Regions from separate parts of the Pseudomonas orientalis genome, predicted to be linked through region 3. Evidence: predicted binding sites of a transcription regulator. Region 3 holds the regulator's gene; each other region holds the start of a gene.
What was found. Region 3 encodes FliA, which starts transcription of late flagellar genes. Its sites were predicted from a motif close to CTAAAGTTTNNNNNNNNNNNGCCGNTAA; they were not measured.
Positions count from the first base shown of each region.

Region 1: a site for FliA is predicted at 5,555-5,582, ahead of MRY17_RS17100 (methyl-accepting chemotaxis protein). Genes of this name have one in related genera too.
Region 2: a site for FliA is predicted at 4,758-4,785, ahead of MRY17_RS11725 (methyl-accepting chemotaxis protein). Genes of this name have one in related genera too.

Region 1 is NZ_CP094351.1:3,845,627-3,853,341, forward strand. Features, by position in the region: gene gabP (GABA permease) at 1-507, opposite strand, end outside; gene MRY17_RS17090 (OPT family oligopeptide transporter) at 641-2,365, opposite strand; gene MRY17_RS17095 (glutathione S-transferase family protein) at 2,621-3,247, opposite strand; gene MRY17_RS17100 (methyl-accepting chemotaxis protein) at 3,315-5,372, opposite strand; gene MRY17_RS17105 (tRNA (adenine(22)-N(1))-methyltransferase) at 5,634-6,329, opposite strand; gene MRY17_RS17110 (FadR/GntR family transcriptional regulator) at 6,343-7,053, opposite strand; gene MRY17_RS17115 (MFS transporter) at 7,381-7,715, shown strand, end outside.
Region 2 is NZ_CP094351.1:2,646,667-2,654,381, forward strand. Features, by position in the region: gene MRY17_RS11710 (hypothetical protein) at 1-225, opposite strand, end outside; gene MRY17_RS11715 (LysR family transcriptional regulator) at 1,128-2,003, opposite strand; gene MRY17_RS11720 (NmrA/HSCARG family protein) at 2,119-2,994, shown strand; gene MRY17_RS11725 (methyl-accepting chemotaxis protein) at 3,160-4,653, opposite strand; gene MRY17_RS11730 (TonB-dependent siderophore receptor) at 4,826-6,982, opposite strand; gene MRY17_RS11735 (PIG-L deacetylase family protein) at 7,141-7,715, opposite strand, start outside.
Region 3 is NZ_CP094351.1:4,006,900-4,014,614, forward strand. Features, by position in the region: gene MRY17_RS17745 (chemotaxis protein CheA) at 1-1,540, opposite strand, end outside; gene MRY17_RS17750 (protein phosphatase CheZ) at 1,552-2,340, opposite strand; gene MRY17_RS17755 (chemotaxis response regulator CheY) at 2,359-2,733, opposite strand; gene fliA (RNA polymerase sigma factor FliA) at 2,901-3,641, opposite strand; gene fleN (flagellar synthesis regulator FleN) at 3,638-4,471, opposite strand; gene flhF (flagellar biosynthesis protein FlhF) at 4,577-5,893, opposite strand; gene flhA (flagellar biosynthesis protein FlhA) at 5,906-7,715, opposite strand, start outside.

The DNA.
Region 1 (7,715 bases), 160 kb from region 3:
AAAGCCGATAATGGCGATGACCTTGGCCATTGCGAACCAGAACTCGAATTCACCGTACTTCGCTACGCTGAACAGGTTGGTGATCACCAGCAGGATGATCGACAACAAAGCGAACAGCCACGCATCGACCTGGGGAAACCACTGATGGAGCACGTGACCTGCCGCCAGCGCCTCGATCGGAATCACCAACACCCAGAACCACCAGTACAACCAGCCGATGGTAAAGCCCGCCCAGCGGCCGATGGCCTGGTCGGCGTAGGTCGAAAAGGAACCGGTGTCCGGGCGCGCTACCGCCATTTCCCCGAGCATGCGCATCACCAGCACCACCAGCAGGCCGGAGAACAGATACGCCAGCAACACCGCCGGCCCCGCCGCCGCGATGGCGTGGCCGGAACCGACAAACAACCCCGCGCCGATAATGCCTGCGATGGACAACATGGTGACGTGACGCGGCTTGAAACCCTGCGCCAGCTGACCGTTGGAATCGTTGGAATTGAGGCTATTCATTGTTTTTGTTGTTCTCGGGCGATCAATGCCCCCACCTTACGGGCGCAGGACAAAGCCCAAGTAGCCTGAGCGCGGCATGACTATGTCTGATCTCGACATTTGCACCTACAGGCCGTGTGGGTTTAGCCGCCGATTAATTGACCATCTGCCAGAATGACGCCCCTACTCCGGTGATGCTTTCCCCCGCAATCAAGCCGGCCGCTGCAGTAATTGCGAAGCGCTCCGTCACACTGGGCCAACGACAGCTGACCCACCAGGTCAGCACCGCGCCCAAGGCCATCATCAGCGAAATGGATGCCGGTAATACAAACGCCAGCCCCAGGGCGGCGGCGCTTGGCAGGTAGCGGCTGCGATGGGCAGGCAAGGTGCTGTCGAGCACACCCAGCACCACGCCGATCAAGCCCGCGATGCCGATGGCCCAGCGGATGCTCGGTGACAATGAGTCCAGCCCGTGGGTCAGGGTTTGCGCTACGGCTTTCCAGGTGGCGACGGCCGGGGCCGGCCATTGTTCGGTGAGGAGCATGGTCTGTGGGTCGGGAATCAGCGCCAGGTAGGCGAATACGCCGACAATACTGCCGACAAAAATCCCCAGGATCTGCGCGATGACTTGCTTGTGGGGCGTGGCGCCAATTGCCTTGCCGACCTTGAAGTCATTCATCAAGTCCGTGCACTGCCCGGCCGAGCCGCCGGCGGTGTTGGCGCTCATCAGGTTGATCGGTACCTGGCCCGGCGCGACGATGCCGAAACTCAGTTGGGACAATTGCCCGATCGCGCCAATCGGCGGAATGCCGGTGGCGCCCACCACGCGTGCGGCCACGGCGGCCAGGCAGATGGCCAGGGGGATGGTGAGCAGTGCCATCCACAGGTTGATGCCGAACAGCGACGCCTGCAGGCTCACGACCAGGATGATCGCCAGGGCAAACCCGGCCGCCGGGCCGGGCTTTGGCAGGGTCCAGGGCGTGCCTCCGTCCGCCCGGGTGGTTCGGTGCAACGCCCACAAGCGAATTGCCAACGATGCCAGGGTGGAACACACCATCAGGCTTACGCCCGGCCACAACAGCCATTCCACCAGCGCGGCGAATTGCGGGCCGCTGCTGCCCGGGGCAACATTTACCAGCCCGTGCGCCAACAGCCAGGGCCCCAGCCCGCCCCAGGCCAGCAAAGCGCCAAGCAGCAGTGTCAGGCCCACGCGGATGCCGATGATGCCGCCAAAACCGAGCAGCAACAGCGAGGGGTCCGTGGTGAATGTCAGGCGTTCGAGCTGGGCCGTCGGCGACCAGCGTGGGAACGCCCACAGGAAGGTATCCACCCACTTGACCCAACCCGACAGCAACGCGGCGCCGAGCAGCACTTTCAAGCGCGTCGCCGCTTCGCGACCGTGGTTGTAGATGTGCAGCAGGGTTTCCAGGGTCGCCATGCCTTCGGGAAACTTCAGCGCCTTGTCATTGAGCAATGAGGGCCGCAGGTACCACGCGATCCAGATCCCCAGGAAGCTCACGGAAAACACCCAGGCGATCATCGGGATCGCCTCCAGCTGGTTGCCCGTGAGCAAGGTATAGGCCGGGATGGGCGCGACCAGCCCGCCGGAAATGATCGACGCGGCGGCCGAGGCGACGGTCTGGTTGATATTGCTTTCATGCAGCGTCCACGGCAAGGGCGCTGCAGAGCGTTTGGCCAGGCCCTGCCAGATCGCGTAGCCGATCAACAACGCGATGATCGACATGTTGAACGACCAGCCGATCTTGAGGCCGGCGTACACATTGGACGGTGTGAGCAGGATACCGAGCAGGATGCCGGTGATGACCGCTCGCAGGCTGAGTTCACGTTGTACGGGGGTGGTTGCCGAGGTGGGGTGCATGCAGATTCCTTTCGACGGAAAACAGTGCCACCTCATAAGTGAGCGCTGGAAGGCTCGAAGGTTCATCGAAGCCCTGATGCCAGCCAGTTAAGCGAACGAAATGCTCGAAGCAGCGAAGGTCAAATGTGGGAGGGGGCTTGCCCCCGATAGCGGTGGGTCAACCAACATCACTGTTTGCTGGGCCGACGTCTTCGGGGGCAAGCCCCCTCCCACAATGAATCTGCATCCAGTCTTCAACAGTTCATTCCCGCACGGCTATTTAGCGAACGCGTACTCGCCGCCCTGCTCCACCGCCTTGCGATAAGCCGGCCGCTGCTGGAGCTTGTCCACCCACGCCGCGAGGTTCGTATAGGCCTGCAACTTGCCCTGGGCCTTGGCTATCTCACCGATAAAGCTCATCTGAATATCAGCACCGGTCAGCTCGTCACCCACCAGGTACGGCGTTTGCCCGAGTACGTCATTGAGGTAGCCAAGGTAGTTGGCCAGCTCCGATTCAATGCGCGGGTGCAGCGGCGCGCCGGCTTCACCCAGGCGACCGACGTAGAGGTTGAGCATCAGCGGCAGCATGGCCGAGCCCTCGGCAAAATGCAGCCATTGCACGTATTGATCATAGGTGGCGCTGGCCGGATCGGGTTGCAGTCGGCCGTTGCCGTGGCGGCGAATCAGGTAGTCGATAATGGCAGCCGACTCAATCAGTACGCGGGACCCGTCCTCGATCACCGGCGATTTACCCAACGGATGAATCGCCTTGAGCTCGGGTGGCGCGAGGTTGGTTTTCGGGTCGCGCTGGTAGCGCTTGATCTGGTAAGGCAGGCCCAGTTCTTCCAGCAGCCAGAGGATGCGCTGGGAGCGCGAGTTGTTGAGGTGGTGGACGGTAATCATAGGGGGGCAGCTCCGTTGGGGTTAAGGAGAAGACTGCACGACGACGATGGAGTGCCCTAAATTCGCGTCATCCCAATCGAAACCGCGCCGTGTTATCGCTCAACGCCCGGCTGCCCTGGCTGAGGCTGTCAGCCGCCTGATTGACCGCCCGGGCGCCGTCGAGCAGGCGCCCGGCCGCCTGGTCGACCTGCTGGATATTGCCGCTCACCTCGTCCGCCGTCGCTGCCTGTTCCTCCACGGCGGCGGCGATGTGCGCCAGGGTGTCGGTGACGTGCTGCACGGCACCGGCAATTTCCCCCAGGCGCGCACCCAGGCCGGTGACGGATTCGGCATCGGTGAGCGCCTGCTCGCAGGCGGCGCCCATCAGGCTGACGGCCTGGCTGACCGTGGCGCGCAGGCTGTCCACCGTGCCGGCGATCTGTGCGGTGGAGGCCTGGGTGCGTTGCGACAGGCTGCGCACTTCATCGGCGACCACCGCAAAGCCTCGGCCTTGCTCGCCGGCGCGGGCGGCTTCGATGGCGGCGTTGAGGGCCAGCAGGTTGGTCTGTTCGGCAATGCCGCGAATGGTGTCGACCACCGATTGAATCTGCTGGCCCTGCTGGCTGACCTGTTCCAGGGCATTGGCAGTGTCAGTCAGGCGCTGGTTGAGCTGCTGGATACTGGCCGTGGTGCGCTGGCTGTCGCGGCTGCTGTCTTCGGCGATACGCCGGGTGTGCTGGGCGCTGTCAGCAGCCTGCTCGCAGCTTCTGGCGACGCCCAGGGAGGTAGCGGCCAACTGGGTGGCGGCGGCGGCGATCTGGCTGATCTGGTGCCGCTGGTCTTCGACGTCGGTAAGGGTGCTGCCCGATTGCGCGCTGAGGATGAGCACGGTGGCGCCCAGTTGCTGGGTTTCATGATTGACCCCGAGCAGGCTGGTACGCAGTTGCACCACGGCAACGTTGAGCGCCGTGCTGATGGCGGCCAGTTCATCACGCCCCTGCACCGCCACTTCGACGCGCAGGTTACCGTCACGCAGGGATTCGGCGAGGGTGGTAATGCCGCTCGCGCTGCGACGGATCGAAGCTTGCAGGCAGATGAACAGGTACAGCGCCGCCAGCGCCAGCAGGCTGAACGTCGCCGCCACCGGGATGAAGTGCTGCAAGGATCGCTCGCGGTAGTAACTCAAGCGTGCATCGAGCGAATGCAGCGACTGGCTGCGCAACGCGCCCAACGCCGCGAGCATGGCGTCGACACTTTGATCGAACGCGGCGCTGTCGAGCTTGATGGTGCCGCCGAACACGCCGTCGTCCAGGGTTTTGAGTTCGCTGTCCAGGCGTTGCAGGCTGGTGTCGTATTGCTCGGTCCAGGGTTCAAGGCCGGAGTATTGCTTGGCCTTCAGCGCCGTGGCGGCCTTGACCAACTGATCCCGCGCATCGCCGATGCGGCCGCGCAGGTCACGCATCTGCAAGCGGCTTTGCAGGGTGAACTGGCCCGAGGCAATCGAGGATTGGCCGACGCTGGCCGTGCGGCCGATACGCTCGATCAGGTCCGGTGTGTGCTGGCTGGAAATCTGCATCAGCAGGTAGGTTTCCAGCCAGGGATCGAGGATCAGGCCGGTGTCCAGAGTGATCTGTTCGCGCAGCGATTGCATGGCGGTCAGGGCGGCGGTGAAACGGTCATAGCCATCCGGCCACCAGCCGACGGTGCGCAGGGCCTGGGTGTCCATGCCCTTGACCGCCGCCTGCAACGTGTCGAAGCGTGCCTGGGTAGCGGCGCTGGCGTGATGGGTCTTGAGGGTGTCACCCAGGGTTTGCAGACCTTGTTGAATCAGCGGACTGCCCGCATCCACCCTGGCCATCGCAGCCTGGGCGGCAGGGGTCGGGGCATGCAGAATATCCAGGGCTTTCCAGCGCGCGGCCAGGTTGCGCTGGGCGCTCAGTTGCGCATCGAGGGAGTCCAGCGCCAACAGTTGGCGCACGCCGGACTGTTCGCTGGTAATCACCGCGAGTTTGTCGTGGTAATCCTGGCCGATCATCCACAGGCTGCCGGCGAGCGGCAGCATGAACAGTAGGAACAGCAGCTGAAACTTACGCGCGAAACCGAACCGCCCCAGCAGACGGATACCGGGTGATAAAAGTCTTTGCATGCCCTACAAACTCCCCTGAACAACCCCATACTTCACAGCCGGGAATGACTAACGGCAAAATGCCATGTCATTGATTAATCTGGCTCAAGCAAGATCTGGGCCGTGAGGTGAAGGCGTGACTGCACGTGTCACGGCGCTAAGAAACCATCGAGCGGTGCGCGAAAATGGGGCGAAAGCACTCATTACCGGGCACGCGCCTGTAACCGTCGGGGACACGCCCTAACGTGGGAAGGGTCTAGCGTTGGCAACCCCGAACGCTCTTCAGGTCAGCAGTTGAGTCATCCACTGTATATGCCGGGCGGTCCGGTGGATTTTTTCTTCCGGCACCGACTGCCTGGCGTTCTCGAAACTGGCCAGGGTCTTTTGTTTCTGATGCAGCAAGCGCTGCCACTTCGCCACGAACGCCGGACTGCGCTCCAGCAAATGCAGCGGTCCGAAATACAGCTGTTCTTCGGTGTAGGACACAGGCCCGGTCCGTTCGGCGACGATGATTTCGTAATAGAAGCGGTTCTCGTGCAGCAGCTCTTCGTGCACGATGCGATAGTCGTTGTGCATCAACCAGTGGCGCAATGGATACTCGCCGCCATTGGGTTGCAGGACCAAGCGTTCCCGGCCGCTCAACTGTGCCTTGCCTTGGTCGAGAATGTCACGAATCGTCTCGCCGCCCATGCCGCACAGGCTGATGGCGGTGATGGCGTCGTCCGGCGCGATGGCCGCCAGCCCATCGGCCAGGCGCACGCTGATATAGGCTTCAAGGCCGCTGTTGCGCACGGTGCGCCGGGCCGCCTGAAAGGGCGTGCTCGCAGCCTCCCCCGCCACCGCGCCGGCAATGGCGCCACGGCGCATCAGCGCCACCGGCAAGTAACCGTGGTCCGAGCCGATGTCGGCCAGGCGCGCGCCGGCCGGCACCTGCGCGGCCACGCGCTCCAGGCGCAGGGACAATGTGTGTGGATTCAACGCGGGTTCCTTTTCATTCGCCGGAAAAACGATCACGGCTGTTGGTCAAATGCAGCACCATCGCCGCGCGCGCGGCGTCCGGGTCCTGACGCTGGAGCGCATTGAAGATCGCCTCATGCTCCAGGCTCGCCAGTTGACCCAGCTTGGCAAAATCCGCCCCGCCACGCTCGTCAGCCTTGACCTGGGTGCGCGGGATCATCGCGGTGCCCAGATGCTGCATGATTTCACTGAAAAACGTATTGCCGGTGGCTTCGGCGATCAGTTGGTGAAAGCGCTTGTCCTCCTCCACACAGCTGTCGTTGCTGGCCAGGGAGGCCTGATAGTCGTCCAGCGCCTGGCGCATGTGGGCCAGTTGCACGTCGGTACGGCGCAACGCGGCCAATGCCACCGCCTGTACTTCCAGGCCCAGGCGCAGCTCCAGCATATTGCGCACGCTGGCGACGGTGTCGACGTGCAGGCGCAGGCCCTGCCGGGCGTGTTGCGCCAGGACGAACGTGCCGATGCCGTGGCGCGTCTCCACCAGACCCGACGCCTGCAGCTTGGAAATGGCTTCGCGCACCACCGTACGGCTCACCCCATGCTCGATCACGATGGTGGATTCGGACGGCAGTTTTTCGCCCGGCTTGAGCTGCCCGAGCAGAATGCGCCGGGTCAGCGCGTCGACCACGCCTTGGGCCAGGTTGGTGGAGCGTCTGCGCACAGGGGGCGCGTTTTCATTGGGCATCGCTGAGGGTCCACGGGGTTGGGCTGAGGGGAGCTTAACACCCCGTTCACGGACGGCGCCGAGTTGATTCATGAAACCACCAACTTGTATGACAACTAATCTGATAACGCGTTGTCGCCCCTAGGATTTTCTGCGGTACAGCGCGCGCCCCGCTAACGAAAAAACTCCTGTAAATGCGGTAATTAGCCAAAATAACTGATTCGGTAGCGCTTTTATAAGAACAAAATAATCTCGACGCCACATTGCGGTTTATAAAAATGTACTTGTATGATGTCTGGCAACAAAACCCAAACCCGCATAAAAACAAATCAGGGGGCGTTTTCCATCGTGAACCATTCCAGCCATGCATCCGCTGCATCACAAACCGATTCGGTGCTTACCCGCGCCGTGAGCAAAGTGAAGGGCCATGTGCTCCCACTGTTCGTGATCATGTTCATCCTCAACTACATCGACCGGGTCAATATCGGCTTCGTGCGCACGCACATGGAGCACGACCTGGGCATCGGCGCGGCAGCCTATGGCTTCGGCGCCGGGCTGTTCTTCATCGGCTACGCGATCTTTGAAGTGCCGTCCAACATGCTGCTGCAAAAAGTCGGCGCGCGCATCTGGCTGACGCGCATCATGTTCACCTGGGGCATCGTCGCCACGTTGATGGCGTTCAT
Region 2 (7,715 bases), 1.4 Mb from region 3:
CAGCGACCGCAGCCGTTGTTCCACCACGCTGTCAAAATGACTGGCCAACGCCTCGCAGTGCTCCGACGTGAGCCCTTCACAGCAAGTTATTCCCAGCACGAACCCCTGGGCTTTGGCACCGCCTTTGACGGCAAGAATCATCGACCCCGCCAGTTCGATCTCGCGCAGAATTCTGTCAGCCTGTCGTTTTATAGGGCCGGGCAAATCGTTTATGGCTTCTTTCATGGCCGTCTCCGCAGGCATTCACTCACACACACACAAGGCAACAGAGGCACTGTCGGCCTCTTGAAAGCATCGACCGGAGGATGGTTCAAGAGTTTCGTCGTGCACGGCTGGAAGGCGATGATGTGCAGGGCCGTCGTTGCCCTGTGGCCGCTTGGCAGCCGACGGGTATCCAATTGATACGCCTCGGTCCAAATGTGGGAGGGGGCTTGCTCCCGATGGGCATAGGTATCTACACAACTCTGTAGCGGCCAACGCTGGCACGCTAACCACGATGCGCAGCGAGTCGCTCTTGATCTGGCTTTTGATCTTGATCTTAGGCGCCCCGTTAAACCACGCTGGCCGAACGCAGGCTTGAATTCGTGGGTAACCCGGCAGGACGCCGGGTTAGCCGCACTGGGCCATGGATGGCCCATTGCGGCGGCCCACGGATTCAAGCCTGCGTTCGGGCACACCGAGCCCAAGCGAGGTGCCGAGTGGTGGGGCAAGAGCGTTTTGCTTACTTTTGCGCTTTTCAAAAGTGAGCCGCTGTAAAAGCGGAACCTATAGCAGCCGTTACCGCAGAAACGGATATGTACTCGATCTGATCCAACATTCTGGTCAGTCCTGAGGCCGCCATCGGGGGCAAGCCCCCTCCCACATTTTGACCTCGGAGCGTCAGGTAGAAACGCGTCGGCTGTCCGGCCGTCACGGGAGCAAGCTCCCTCACTACAGATCCGGTGTCGCGCCAAAGTTGTGTAGATACCTATGCCCCGATGGGGGTGTGTCAGTTGATGAATCTTTCACTGATCCACCGCTATCGGGAGCAAGCCTCCTCTCACATTTGGACCCAGGTTTTTCAGACGGATCACCGCGCGCCGTCTGGCGTGTAGCGCAACGCATGAATGCGCCACGCGCTGAAGTGCTCAGCCGCGCAGCACCAGCGCCATATCCGGGTATTGCACGCACATGAAGTCGACGAAAGCGCGCACTTTGGGAGCCGCCAGGCGCCTTGAGGTGTGCAGCACCCAGAGCTGCGGCTCGACGCCGGCCACCGTGCCCCATTGCACCAGTTCGCCCCGGGCCAACGGGGCGCCGGCGATGGACAGAGGAATCAGGGCAACACCGCCGCCGGCGATGGCCGCATCGCGCACCATCAGTAACGAAGAGAATTGCAGTCTGGGGATCGGTTCCAGAATCAATTGCCCGCCGTCCAGATGCCAATGGGTCGGCGTGAATCCCGGCGTGACGATGCCGGCTACGGGCCTGATCGCGCCGGGCTGCGGCCTGGGTATGTCGGGTGCGGCCACCACCACTAGGCGGTCTTTGGCGAAGCATCTGCCGACGAGGTCGCTGTCCGGGCTCGGGTTGATGCGGATGGCGACGTCGAAGTGTTCTTCAACCAAGTCCACCTGGCGGTCTTCCGCCACTACCTCAATGACGACGTCCGGATAGGCTGCACAGAAGCGGGCGCCAATTGCGCCCATTGCCAGCTGGGAGAACAGTATCGGCGCCGCCACGCGCAAGCGACCGCGTGGCGTCGAAACGCCCTCGCGTACGGCGGTCATGGCTTCCGTCACTTCACCCAGCGGGCCTTGGGTGCGCGACATCAGCAGCTCGCCGGCTTCGGTTAGTTTCAGCCCGCGCGCACTGCGCTCAATCAGCCGCACACCCAGTTGTTCTTCCAGATCGGCGATTCGGCGCGACAGGGTGGCCTTGGACACACCGCTCGCGCGGCTGGCTTTGCCCAAGCCTTCATGGGTGGCGACCTGGATGAAGTCGATCAGCGCGTTGAGGTTCATGGTGTTCCGTTTTTGAGACGAGGTGTCTGGATTCTGTGGTCTTCGTTTTCGTTATGCAACGGTTTACTTTGCACTCGAACCCAAACCCATTGATCCACCCGCAGGAGTTTCAACCATGAGCATTCTCGTCATCGGCGCCACCGGCACCGTCGGTTCACTCGTCACCCAGGGCCTTGCCGCGCAAGGCGCGCAGGTCAAAGCCCTGGTGCGCCAACCAGGCAAACGGGAATTCCCGGCCGGCGTCACCCAAGTGGTCGGCGACCTCACTGATGTCGCGTCCATGCGCGCCGCACTGGCCTCGGTGCGTACCCTGTTTCTGCTCAATGCCGTGACGCCCGACGAGGTGACGCAAGCGCTCATCGCGCTGAACCTCGCGCGGGAGGCCGGCATCGAGCGGATCGTTTACCTATCCGTGATCCATGCCGACACCTTCACCCAGGTCCCGCACTTTACCGGCAAGTACAGCGTTGAGCGCATGATTGACAGCCTCGACATCCCGGCGACGGTGCTGCGCCCGGCGTACTTCATGCAAAACGACCGGATGGTCCAGCAGACGATCCAGGACTATTCGGTGTACCCGATGCCCATCGGCTCGGCCGGTGTCGCCATGATTGATACGCGGGACATTGCCGATATTGCCGTTGCGGAGCTGCTGCGCCGCGATCGGGCAGCCACTGCGCTGGAGCGCGTGACGCTGGAGCTGGTTGGGCCGCAGGCGCTGACGGGGGCCGATGTGGCCAAACTCTGGAGTTCGGCCCTGGGCCGTGAGATAGCCTACGGCGGCGATGACGTTGCCGCGTTTGAAACACAGTTGGCTGCCTACGGTCCGGCCTGGCTGGCGTATGACATGCGTCTGATGATGGAAGGTATCCAGGCGTTCGGCATGCAGGCAGCGCAGGGCGCTGTGGCGCGGCTTGAGGCGATCCTCGGGCGCCCGTTGCGCAGGTATCAGGACTTCGTGGGCGAGTCGGTGACGACTACTGCCGCTTAAGCCTCCTGTAACCCGTGGCGAGGGAGTTTGCTCCCGCTGGGCCGCGAAGCGGTCCCGGAAAATGGGCCTGCTACGCAGTCCAGCGGGAGCAAGCTCCCTCGCCACAGTGCTGGGCTCTTTCTTAACGGACTGGCATTACGGCTCGACCGCTCCTGGGAGATTGAATCAGGGATGAAACCTGCGCCCCAGCGCATCCAGGCGGACGGCGATCGGTGGCAGGCGTTCGCTGCTGCGGGCCAGGGTTTCCACGTCGTCGGCGGTGTTTTGCGCGATGTGCTGCACCGATTGCAGGCGCTCGACAATTTCCAGGTTCGCCGAGCTCTGCTCGCGGGTGGTGGTGACGATGCGGCCATTGAGTTGGTCGATATGTGCAATGTCTTCGCCGACGGCGCGCAGCATATCGACAGCCACCTGGCTGTCTTCCACGCAACGCTCCACCCCCTGGCGGCTATCGTGCATGGCTTCGACGGCCTGGCGACTGCCTTGCTGCAGGCCTTCGATGATGGTTCTGATTTCCTGGGTGGAGAGGGCGGTGCGCTGGGCCAGGCTGCGCACCTCGTCGGCGACCACCGCAAAGCCACGGCCTTGCTCGCCGGCGCGGGCGGCTTCGATGGCGGCGTTGAGGGCGAGCAGGTTGGTCTGGTTGGCGATGCTGCTGATCACCTCCAGCACCGAACCGATTTGCTCCGCCTGCACGGCCAGCGATTGCACGGTCGATTCGGTGCCATTGATGCGCGAGGCCAGTTGCGTGATTTCATGCTGGGCACGCCCCACGCTTTGCTGACCGCGCTCAATCTGCTGGCTGGCCTGACCCGCATGCTCCACGGCCTGTTCGACGTGCACAGTGATGTGGCCGGTGGCGTCTTCCATGCGCTGCATCGAGCCGGTCATTTCATTGATTTGCGCCAGTTGATGCCGCGCGCCTTTTTCCAGGGTGCCGCTGGCGGTGGCCAGTTCCTGGCCGAGTTGGCCCAGGCCATGGGAGTCGCGCGCGACGCCGTCGATCAGGTGGGTAAGCTGCTGCAGGAAGTGGTCGAAGCGCTTGGCCAGGGACACGTGCTCCTTGTCCTCACCCTTGGCCGTTTCTTCGCTGAACTGCGAGGTGACGGCGAGCATTTTTTCCAGCATTTCCTGGCTTTCAACCGCTTCGGCGTGGCTGTGCACGGCGAGGTAGAGCAGGGCGACGCTTTCCATCACCACATAGAAGGCGTGCACGAAGATCATGGTCCAGCCGCCGTGATGTTGCATCACAAACACCGGCCAGCCTTGATGCTGCAGGGCGTGGAACACCAGGTGATGCACGGCGATGGTCAGCGCCGCCACCAGGATCGGCAGCCAGTCACGGTAGAACGTCAGCACGGCGAGCAGCGCGAAGATACCGAAGTGCGCTTCGATGACTCCCTGCGCCTGGTTGATGTGCAAGGCTGCCATCACCATCAGGCCGGCACCGAGTGCGCAGCGCATCACGCGAGTGCCGCCGATGGCGCGATACAGCGCGGTCAGCACCACGCCGGTGCCGCCACCGACGATCACCGCCTGGGTGAAAGTGTCATGCCAGAAACCCAGCCCGAGGGAGAACAGGAACATCAGCCAGATCAGCGCCAGCATGATGCGGTCGGCCTTGCGGTAGTGCTCCAGAAAGCGCGTGCGGAGGGGCATTCACGGTTACTCCATGTGGTTTGGCCAGGAATCAAGCACGCGGCGTGCCACGCGCATGGCGGGTCAAGAGCCAGGTGGGTGCGGCGACAAGATACGGCAATCGGTTATCGGCACGCCGCAGGGAGACTTTAAGAACGGCTGCCCGGGCAGGCAGCCGTGATCGCAATGACGATCAGAAGCTGTACTTGGCCGTCAGCATCATATTGCGCGGGCTGCCGTAGGCGTCGCCGCCATAGCTGACGCTTTCGGAGATGGACTGGTAGTAGTGCCGGTCAAAGATATTGTTGGCGTTGAGCTGCAGATCCAGGTGCTGGTTGACGCGATAGCCGGCCATCAGGTCGGTGACGGCGTAGCCGCCTTGCTTGAGCCGATAGGTGCTGCCGTCCGCCAGCTGGATGTCGTTGTACATGCGGCTCTGCCAGGACACATTGCCGCCCACGCGAAGTTTTTCCAGCGGGCCCTGGAAGTTGTAGCGGGTGGTGACCTTGAACAGGTGTTCCGGGGTGTCGGTGTCGAACTGCTTGTTGACCTTCTGCGGGTTGGCGTCGTCCTTGATCGTGTGGGTGCGCGCGTAGGTGTAGCCACCGCCGACCTGCCAGTTCTCGGTCAGGGCGCCCTGCAGTTCGAAGTCGATACCCTGGCTGCGAATCTCGCCCGAGGCCTGATAGCAGGCCGCCTGCGGGCAGTCCGGTACAACGATCTGTACGGCGCGGTTTTCCTGGTCGACACGAAACAGCGCCACGCTGGCATTCAGCGCGCCGCCCAGGTATTCGCCCTTGATGCCCACTTCATAGTTTTTGCCAACGATGGGCTTAAGCGGGGTGGCGCCGGTGCTTTTTTCCTTTTGCGGCGTGAAGATGTCGCTGTAGCTGGCATACGCCGAGTGCTGGTCGTCCAGCTCGTAGATCAGGCCTGCGTAGCGGGTGAGATTGCGGGTGACCTTATAGTCGCCGTCGCCATCGCGGTTGTCATAGTCGTACCAGTCCAGGCGTCCGCCGAGAATCAGCTTGAGCGGGTCGGCCAGGCTCAGGCGGGTGGTCACATAGACACCGTCCTGGGTGGTGACGTCGCGCTGGTTGTTGGTGCGGGTAAAGTTCGGTTTGCCGGCATTGATCGGCCAATTCATGTCGTACGGGCTGTAATTGTGGGTGGTCATGTCGTAGATGCGTTTGCTGGCGCCCACCACCAGCTCATGGGTGCGCCCGAAGGCCTGGAACGGGCCGCTGGCAAAGGCGTCGAGCCCCGCCTGGTTTTCATCGAAGGCGGCCTGGTAAACCGTGCGGGCCAAGGTATTTTCGACCCAGCGCGACTGGTAGGAACCGGAGAACAGCGCGTTCTGTTCGGCGTAATTGGCGTTGACCTGCAGTTTCCAGTCGTTGGCCAGTTGCTGGCGCAGTTCGACGAATACGGTGTTGATCTCCTGGTCCTTGTTTTCCCAGTCGGTGCCGGGGTTGTAGGAACGCGACAGGTCCAGGTGATGCCCATCCAGGCCGATCATCGACGAGCCCCAGAAGTAGTTGGTCTTGTCTTTCTGGTTGGAGTAGCCGAGGGTCAGGCGCGTGTCCTCGCTCAGGTCGGCTTCGGTCACGGCATAGAACAGACCGTGATCCTGTTCGGCCTTGTCGATGAAACTGTTGGCATCGCGGTAGGAGGTGACCACCCGGCCACGCCAGGTGCCGCTGTCATTGAGGGGGCTGGAGGCGTCGAGCTCGCCACGGTAGTCGTCCCAGCTGCCGGCAGCGCCGGTCAAGGTGACTTTCTGCTCGTCCAGGGGCCGCTTGCGAATCAGGTTGATGGCCGCCGATGGGTTGCCGGCGCCGGTTACCAGGCCGGTAGCGCCGCGTACTACCTCGACGCGATCAAACATCGCCAGGTTCGGTTGAGCCCCTACATTGACACCGTTATAGCCACTTGGAATGCCGTCATACATAAGGTTGTCGACGTTGAAACCGCGCGCAGTGTAGGCCTGCCGGCCGGGGCCGTTGGAGTAGTTGAGAAACAATCCCGGCGTAGCATTGACCACATCGTTGATGCTGGTCATGGCCTGGTCATCCATGCGCTGACGCGTAATCACGGTCACGGCCTGCGGGGTTTCGCGCAGGGTCAGCGGCAGCTTGGTGGCGGTGCTCATGGAACCTGTGGTGTACGACTCAGACCCCTCGGTGGTTTCGCCAAGCTGCTGGCCGGAAACCTCTGTGGCACCCAATTCTATGGTGGCTGGCGGTGTGCCAGCGTCGGCGGCAAAGGCCGCATGGGAAGTGGTCAGACAGATAGCCATTGCTATCAAGCTGGGTGAAAACACTTTGCCGCCGTGGTGTTGCACAGACATGAACATAGCTCTCCCGGGATGCCGTCCGTGGCGAATAATAAATCTGTTGATAATTATTCGCATCAGTGTGGCAGATCAGGTCTGTGGGAAAAAGCCTACAAGATGAATCAGTTAACGAATTTTTCACGCGCGGAGGGGTGGCGTTTTGCCGCCTCTGTCTAGATGAATACGATTTCGTAAGGCTCACGCATGCGCTCCAGCAATACCTGGGCGAGCATCGGCGCCAGCCCGATTGTGGGGTCGCCCGTAAGCTGGCTGGCGTAGGCATGCACGGCGTGGAGCTTGTGCGCCACGCTCCAGGTGTCCAGACACAACCGGCGCGCACGCTGCCACGGCATCAGCGAGCCCTCGCGCACGGGCCAGTGCCAGGCCCACATCGGCAGCTCATACAGTTGCGCGCCCACCTGATTGCATGCAGTGGCGCTGGCGCGACCGACGGCTTCGTGATCATCGTTGCCGTCATGGCGCCAAGTGGTGAACACCACATCACCTGGCATCAGGTAACGGGCGATGAACTGGCTCATCAGGTGTTCGTGGTTGGCCAGGGCGTTGTCGCAGAACCCGCCACGGATCCATTTCAGGCTGTGCAACGGCATGCCCAGGCGGCGCAGCGCCTCGGCGCTTTCCTGAGGACGAATCACACTCAAGCGGCCGGCCGACCAGACCCGGGAGCCGGGGTGGCTGGCGCTGCCATCGGTGATGGAAATCAGTTTCAACGGGTGTTGGCGGGTGC
Region 3 (7,715 bases):
TGCCTTTGCCGTCATCGGTGATCGACAGCAGGATGTGGTCGCCCTCCTGCTCCGCCGCCAGGATCACCTTGCCATTGCGCGGCTTGCCCGAGGCTTCGCGTTCTTCCGGGGTTTCCACGCCGTGGTCGACGGCGTTGCGCACCAAGTGGACCAGCGGGTCGGCCAGGGCCTCGACGAGGTTTTTGTCGAGGTCGGTTTCTTCGCCCACCAGTTCCAGGGTGATTTCTTTCTTGAGCTGGCGCGCCAGGTCGCGAACCAGGCGGGGGAAGCGGCCGAAGACTTTCTTGATCGGCTGCATCCGCGTTTTCATCACGGCGGTCTGCAGATCGGCGGTGACCACGTCCAGGTTCGACACGGCCTTCTGCATGGCTTCGTCGCCACTGTTCAGGCCCAGGCGTACCAGGCGGTTACGCACCAGTACCAGTTCGCCGACCATGTTCATGATGTCGTCCAGGCGCGCGGTGTCCACGCGCACGGTGGTTTCGGCTTCACTGGCAGGTTTGTCGGCGACCGGCGCTGGTGCAGCACGCGCCGGGGCTGGCGCCGCAGCCGCTGCAGGCGCGGGTTTGGCGGCCGGCGCCGCAGCTTTGGCGGCAACCGGTGCGGGCGTAGCGACCGCTGCAGCCGCGGGAGCGGCGGCCGGGGCCACTTCGGTGAACTTGCCTTTGCCGTGCAGCTCGTCGAGCAACGCTTCGAATTCGTTGTCGGAGATCAGCCCGTCGCCGGCCGGTTCAGCCGGTTCAGCCTTGGCGGCCGGAGCGGCTGGCGCAGTGGCGGTGGCCGCGACTTGCGGCAAGGCTTCGGCGACAAACGTGCCTTTGCCATGCAATTGGTCGAGCAATGCCTCGAATTCGTCGTCGGTAATATCGGTACCGGCACTGGCGGCCGGCGCCGCAGGCGGTGCCGCCGGCGCCACGGCATCGGCCGCAAACTGGCCTTTGCCATGCAACTGGTCGAGCAGGGATTCGAATTCCGCGTCGGTAATGTCTTCGCTGGTCGGCGTGGCGGCCGGCGCCGTTGCAGCCGGTGCTTCGGCCTCGGCCTTGACCGCATTGAGCGAGTCGAGCAGCTGCTCGAACTCGCTGTCGGTCACATCCGCCTCGGCCTCCACCACCGGCTCAGGCGCTGCTTGCACCGCAGGCGCTTCGGCAGCCGGTTCAGCCAGGCGCGCCAGGGCGGCCAGCAGTTCCGGAGTGGCGGCAGTGATCGGTGCACGTTCGCGCACTTCGCTGAACATGCCGTTGACGGCATCCAGTGCTTCGAGAATCACGTCCATCAATTCCGAGTCAACCTGACGCTCACCCTTGCGCAGGATGTCGAACACGTTCTCGGCGATGTGGCAGCACTCCACCAGCTCATGGAGCTGGAGGAAGCCGGCGCCCCCTTTTACAGTGTGAAAACCGCGAAAAATTGCATTGAGCAGGTTCGCATCATCCGGGCGGCTTTCCAGCTCGACCAGTTGTTCGGACAGTTGCTCTAAAATTTCGCCGGCCTCTACAAGGAAATCCTGAAGGATTTCTTCATCGGCGCCGAAGCTCATGTGGGTGCTCCTTAGAAGCCTAAACTGGACAGCAAATCGTCTACGTCATCTTGACCGGATACGACGTCTTCACGTTTATCGGCATGAATCTGCGGACCTTCACCCTTGGCGAGATGTTTTTGTGGATCTTTTTCCGAGAGGATCGCTTCGCGGTCATGTTCGATGCCGGCAAAACGGTCGACCTGGCCGGCCATGAGCACCAGTTTGAGCAGGTTGCTTTCCACTTCGGTGACCAGTTGGGTCACCCGCTTGATCACCTGGCCTGTAAGGTCCTGGTAATCCTGGGCCAGCAGAATATCGTTGAGGTTGCTGGCCACCGTGCGGTTTTCCTGTTCGCTGCGCGACAGAAAACCGTCGACGCGACGGGCCAGCTCACGGAATTCTTCAGCCCCCACTTCGCGGCGCATGAAGCGGCCCCAGTCCAGGCTCAGGGCCTGGGCTTCGCTGGCCATGCCGTTGACCAGCGGCGTGGCGTTTTCCACCAGGTCCATGGTGCGGTTGGCCGCCGCCTCGGTCAGCCTGACCACATAGGACAGGCGTTCAGTGGCATCGGTGATCTGCGAAATTTCTTCGGCCTGGGGCATGCGCGGGTCAATCTGGAAATTGACGATCGCACTGTGCAGCTCGCGTGTGAGCTTGCCCACTTCCTGATACAGGCCGCGGTCACGGGTCTGGTTAAGCTCATGGATCAACTGCACCGCGTCGGCGAACTGGCCTTTTTCCAGGCTGTCGACCAACTGGTGAGCATGCTTTTTCAGGGTCGACTCAAAGTCGCCCTGTGACGTTTCTTTATGCTCCATAGCTCCCCCGCGATGGCATTAGCCGTGGATGCGTTCGAAGATCTTTTCGATCTTCTCTTTCAAGGCCAATGCTGTGAATGGCTTGACCACGTAACCGTTGACCCCGGCCTGGGCGGCTTCGATGATCTGCTCACGCTTGGCTTCGGCGGTCACCATCAACACCGGCAGGCTGCGCAGTTTTTCATCGGCGCGCACATGGCGCAGCAAGTCGATACCGGTCATGCCAGGCATGTTCCAGTCGGTTACCAGAAAGTCGATGCTGCCGCTGTTGAGGATTGGAATCGCCGTGATGCCGTCATCCGCCTCGACCGTGTTAGTGAACCCAAGGTCACGCAACAGGTTTTTTATGATCCGCCGCATCGTTGAGAAGTCATCAACGATGAGGATTTTCATGTTCTTGTCCAATTCGACCTCCAAGCAGTCTTAAACGCGCCCAGCACCTGGACGCGCCACTTCAATCAACAGGCGTTACACAAAAAGGACTGCCCAGGGCACCACGGAGCGAATCCGCAAAGGCCGAAACCTTCGCGGTAGCGTCTGCAGTGTCCCCACACTGCCTGTCAGCGCGCGCGCCACTCTCCCAACCGCCCCCGCAAGCGGGCCGCGCACTGGCTATGCAACTGGCTGACACGCGATTCGCTGACCCCCAGGACCTCACCGATTTCCTTGAGGTTCAGCTCTTCGTCGTAGTACAGCGCCAACACCAGGCGCTCGCGCTCCGGCAAATTGGCAATGGCCTCCGCCAACGCGCCCTGGAAACGCTCATCTTCCAGATCGCGCGACGGCTCCATATGCGCGCTCGCGCCGTCCTCGTGCAGCCCTTCATGCTCGCCGTCCTGCAACAGGTCGTCGAAACTGAACAGGCGGCTGCCCAAGGTATCGTTCAAAATCCCGTAATAATCGTCGAGACTCAATTGGAGTTCGGCCGCAACTTCGTGATCTTTAGCGTCACGACCGGTTTTTGCTTCAATTGCGCGAATTGCGTCACTGACCATGCGCGTATTGCGGTGTACCGAACGCGGTGCCCAGTCACCTTTACGCACTTCGTCGAGCATCGCGCCACGGATACGGATACCCGCATACGTCTCGAAACTCGCCCCCTTGCTCGCGTCATATTTGGTCGACACTTCGAGCAGGCCGATCATGCCGGCCTGGATCAGGTCTTCCACCTGCACGCTGGCGGGCAGGCGCGCCAGCAAGTGGTAGGCGATACGCTTGACCAGCGGCGCGTAGCGCTCGATCAACTCGCCCTGGCTGTCACGTGCCGACTTTTTGTAAAGGTTGTAGCCGCTTGATGTCATAGCACAGGTCCCGCGCTCGTCTGATGCACCAGTCGCTCGACGAAAAACTCCAGATGCCCCCGAGGATTGGCGGGCAGCGGCCAGGTATCGACCTTCTGGGCAATGGCCTTGAACGCCAGTGCGCACTTCGAACGAGGGAACGCTTCGTAGACCGCACGCTGCTTTTGCACGGCCTTGCGCACACACTCGTCGTAAGGAACTGCACCGACGTATTGTAAAGCCACATCGAGGAAACGATCCGTGACCTTGGTCAACTTGGCGAACAGGTTGCGCCCTTCCTGCGGGCTCTGGGCCATATTGGCCAGCACGCGGAAGCGGTTCATGCCGTAGTCACGGTTAAGCAGTTTGATCAGCGCGTAGGCGTCGGTGATCGAGGTGGGTTCATCGCACACCACCAGCAGCACTTCTTGCGCTGCACGTACAAAGCTGACCACCGACTCACCGATCCCGGCGGCGGTGTCGATCACAAGCACGTCGAGGTTGTCGCCGATATCGCTGAAGGCCTGGATCAGGCCGGCATGCTGCGCCGGGCTCAGGTGCACCATGCTCTGGGTGCCCGAGGCGGCCGGCACGATGCGGATCCCCCCAGGGCCCTGCAGCAGCACATCGCGCAGCTCACAGCGGCCTTCGATCACATCGGCCAGCGTGTGTTTGGGTGTCAGCCCCAGCAGAACGTCCACGTTCGCCAGGCCCAGGTCAGCATCCAGCAGCATGACGCGACGGCCAAGCTCTGCCAGGGCCAGGGACAAATTCACTGACACGTTAGTTTTGCCGACGCCACCTTTGCCGCCGGTCACCGCGATCACCTGTACGGGATGCATGCTGCCCATTTTATTTCTTTACCTTGTCTTGCTTAGACGCAGGCTACATGGCTTGGCCGCGTGTATCGCTTGCAGGCCATCGATGTAGGTACATTTCACGGTGTTCATCCTGCCTCATCCCACCCGTTTTGCCGGGTTGTGATAAAGGTCGGCGAACATATCAGCCATCGCTTCCTCGCTAGGCTCGTCTTGCATTTGCACGCTGACAGCACGGCTGACCAACTGATGACGGCGCGGCAGATGCAAATCATCCGGGATCCGCGGCCCGTCGGTCAGGTAGGCGACCGGTAGTTCATGACTGATTGCCAGGCTCAACACTTCGCCCAGGCTGGCGGTTTCATCCAGTTTGGTCAGGATACAACCGGACAGGCCGCAGCGTTTATAGCTGTGGTGGGCAGCGGTAAGAACCTGTTTCTGGCTGGTGGTTGCAAGCACCAGGTAATTCTTTGACTTGATGCCACGCCCGGCCAGGCTTTCGAGCTGCATGCGCAGGGCCGGGTCGCTGGCTTGCAGGCCGGCGGTATCGATCAGCACCACACGCTTGCGCAGCAGCGGGTCGAGGGCGTTGGCCAGGGATTGACCCGGGTCGACATGGGTCACCGGCACATTGAGGATGCGGCCCAGGGTCTTGAGCTGCTCCTGGGCACCGATGCGGTAGCTGTCCATGCTCACCAGCGCGATGTTCTGCGCGCCGTACTTGAGCACATAACGCGCCGCCAGCTTGGCCAGGGTGGTGGTCTTGCCCATGCCGGCAGGGCCGACCATGGCGATCACACCGCCCTCTTCCAGGGGTTCGATTTCCGGCGTGGCGATCATGCGCGCCAGGTGCGCCAACAGCATGCGCCAGGCCTGGCGCGGCTCCTCGACTTCGGCCGTCAACGCCAGCAGGTCACGGGACAACGGGCCGGACAGACCGATGCGTTGCAGGCGACGCCACAGATTGGCTTGCTGCGGCTTGCTGCCTTGCAGTTGGGTCCAGGCCAGAGAACCGAGCTGCACTTCGAGCAATTCGCGCAGGCCATTGAGTTCAAAGCGCATCGAATCGAACACGCGCTGATCGACCGCAGCGGCCGGGGCTGGCGCGGCAGGACGTGGCGGTTCGACAAAAGTGGGTTCCACCAGCGGCTCGGCGGCAGTCAGCGGCAGGCCGGCGAACAACTGGCGATTGGTGGTGGCGTCGCTGTCGCCGCGCATGCTCAGTTCGGCCTGGGCCGAGACAATGCGCGAAGCGGTCTTGCGCAGCTCGTCTTCGAGTTCCATGTTCGGCACGCGCGGGGCCAGGGCCTGGGGCGTGTAATCCAGGGCAGCCGTCAGCTCGACACCGCCGGCAATACGACGGTTACCGATAATCGCGGCATCGGCGCCCAGCTCATCGCGGACCAACTTCATGGCCTGACGCATATCGGCGGCGAAAAAACGCTTCACTTGCATAACCCACTACCCTCAGCCGTTGGGCCCTACTGTCGCGACGATAGTCACTTGCTTATTGTCAGGAATTTCCTGGTAAGCCAACACGTGCAAATTCGGTACTGCCAGGCGTCCAAAGCGCGACAACATTGCGCGAACCGGACCGGCCACCAGCAGAATCACCGGCTGGCCCTGCATTTCCTGACGCTGCGCAGCTTCGATCAACGAACGTTGCAGCTTCTCGGCCATGCTCGGCTCCAGCAAAACCCCTTCTTCCTGGCCTTGCCCTGCCTTCTGAATACTATTGAGCAATATCTGTTCCAACCTTGGCTCCAAGGTGATAACAGGCAGCTCAGACTCAACGCCTACAATGCTTTGCACGATTGCGCGGGACAAACCGACGCGCACCGCGGCCACCAGCGCGGCAGTATCTTGACTCTTGGCGGCGTTGTTGGCGATGGCCTCGGCAATGCTGCGAATGTCCCGCACCGGCACTTGTTCGGCGAGCAAAGCCTGCAGCACCTTGAGCAACTGCGACAGTGACAGCACGCCCGGCACCAGCTCTTCGGCCAGCTTTGGCGAGGCCTTGGCCAGCAAGCCCATCAATTGCTGGACTTCCTCGTGGCCGATCAGCTCGTGGGAGTGCTTGTAGAGAATCTGGTTGAGGTGGGTGGCGACTACGGTGCTGGCATCCACTACGGTGTAACCCAGCGACTGCGCCTGGCTGCGCTGGCTGACTTCGATCCACACCGCTTCCAGACCGAAAGCCGGATCTTTGGCGGTAATGCCGTTGAGCGTGCCGAACACCTGCCCTGGGTTGATCGCAAGTTCGCGGTCCGGGTAGATCTCGGCTTCGGCCAGGATCACGCCCATCAAGGTCAGGCGGTAGGCGCTGGGGGCCAGGTCGAGGTTGTCGCGGATGTGCACGGTAGGCATCAAAAAGCCCAGGTCCTGGGACAGCTTTTTGCGCACGCCCTTGATCCGCGCCAGCAATTGGCCGCCCTGATTGCGGTCCACCAGCGGAATCAGGCGGTAGCCGACTTCCAGGCCGATCATGTCGATCGGGGTCACGTCGTCCCAACCCAGCTCCTTGGTTTCCTGGGCGCGGGCCGGGGATGGCAGCAGTTCCTGCTGGCGTGCGATTTCCTGCTGGGCCTGGACCTTGACCGCATTCTGCTTTTTCCAGAACAGGTAGGCCGCGCCGCCGGCCATGGCCGCCATGCTCAGGAACGAAACGTGGGGCATGCCCGGCACGATGCCCATGACGGCCATGATGCCGGCGGCCACGGCCAGCGCCTTGGGCGAGGCGAACATCTGGCGGCTGATCTGCTTGCCCATGTCTTCGGAGCCCGAGGCACGGGTCACCATGATCGCTGCGGCTGTGGATAACAACAGTGATGGCAATTGCGCCACTAAACCGTCACCGATGGTCAGCAAGGCGTACACCTTGCCCGCATCGCCAAAGGTCATGCCGTGCTGGAACATACCCACGGCCACGCCGCCGATCAGGTTGATGAACAGGATCAACAGGCCGGCGATGGCGTCACCGCGCACGAATTTGCTGGCGCCGTCCATGGAGCCGTAGAACTCGGCCTCCTGGGCGACTTCCGCCCGGCGGGCCTTGGCCTGGCCTTGGTCGATCAGGCCAGCGTTGAGGTCGGCGTCGATAGCCATCTGCTTGCCGGGCATCGCATCCAGGGTAAACCGCGCGCTCACCTCGGAAATCCGCCCGGCGCCCTTGGTCACCACCACGAAGTTGATGATCATCAGAATCGCGAACACCACGATACCGACCACGTAGTTGCCGCCGATCACCACTTCACCGAAGGCCTGGATCACCTTACCG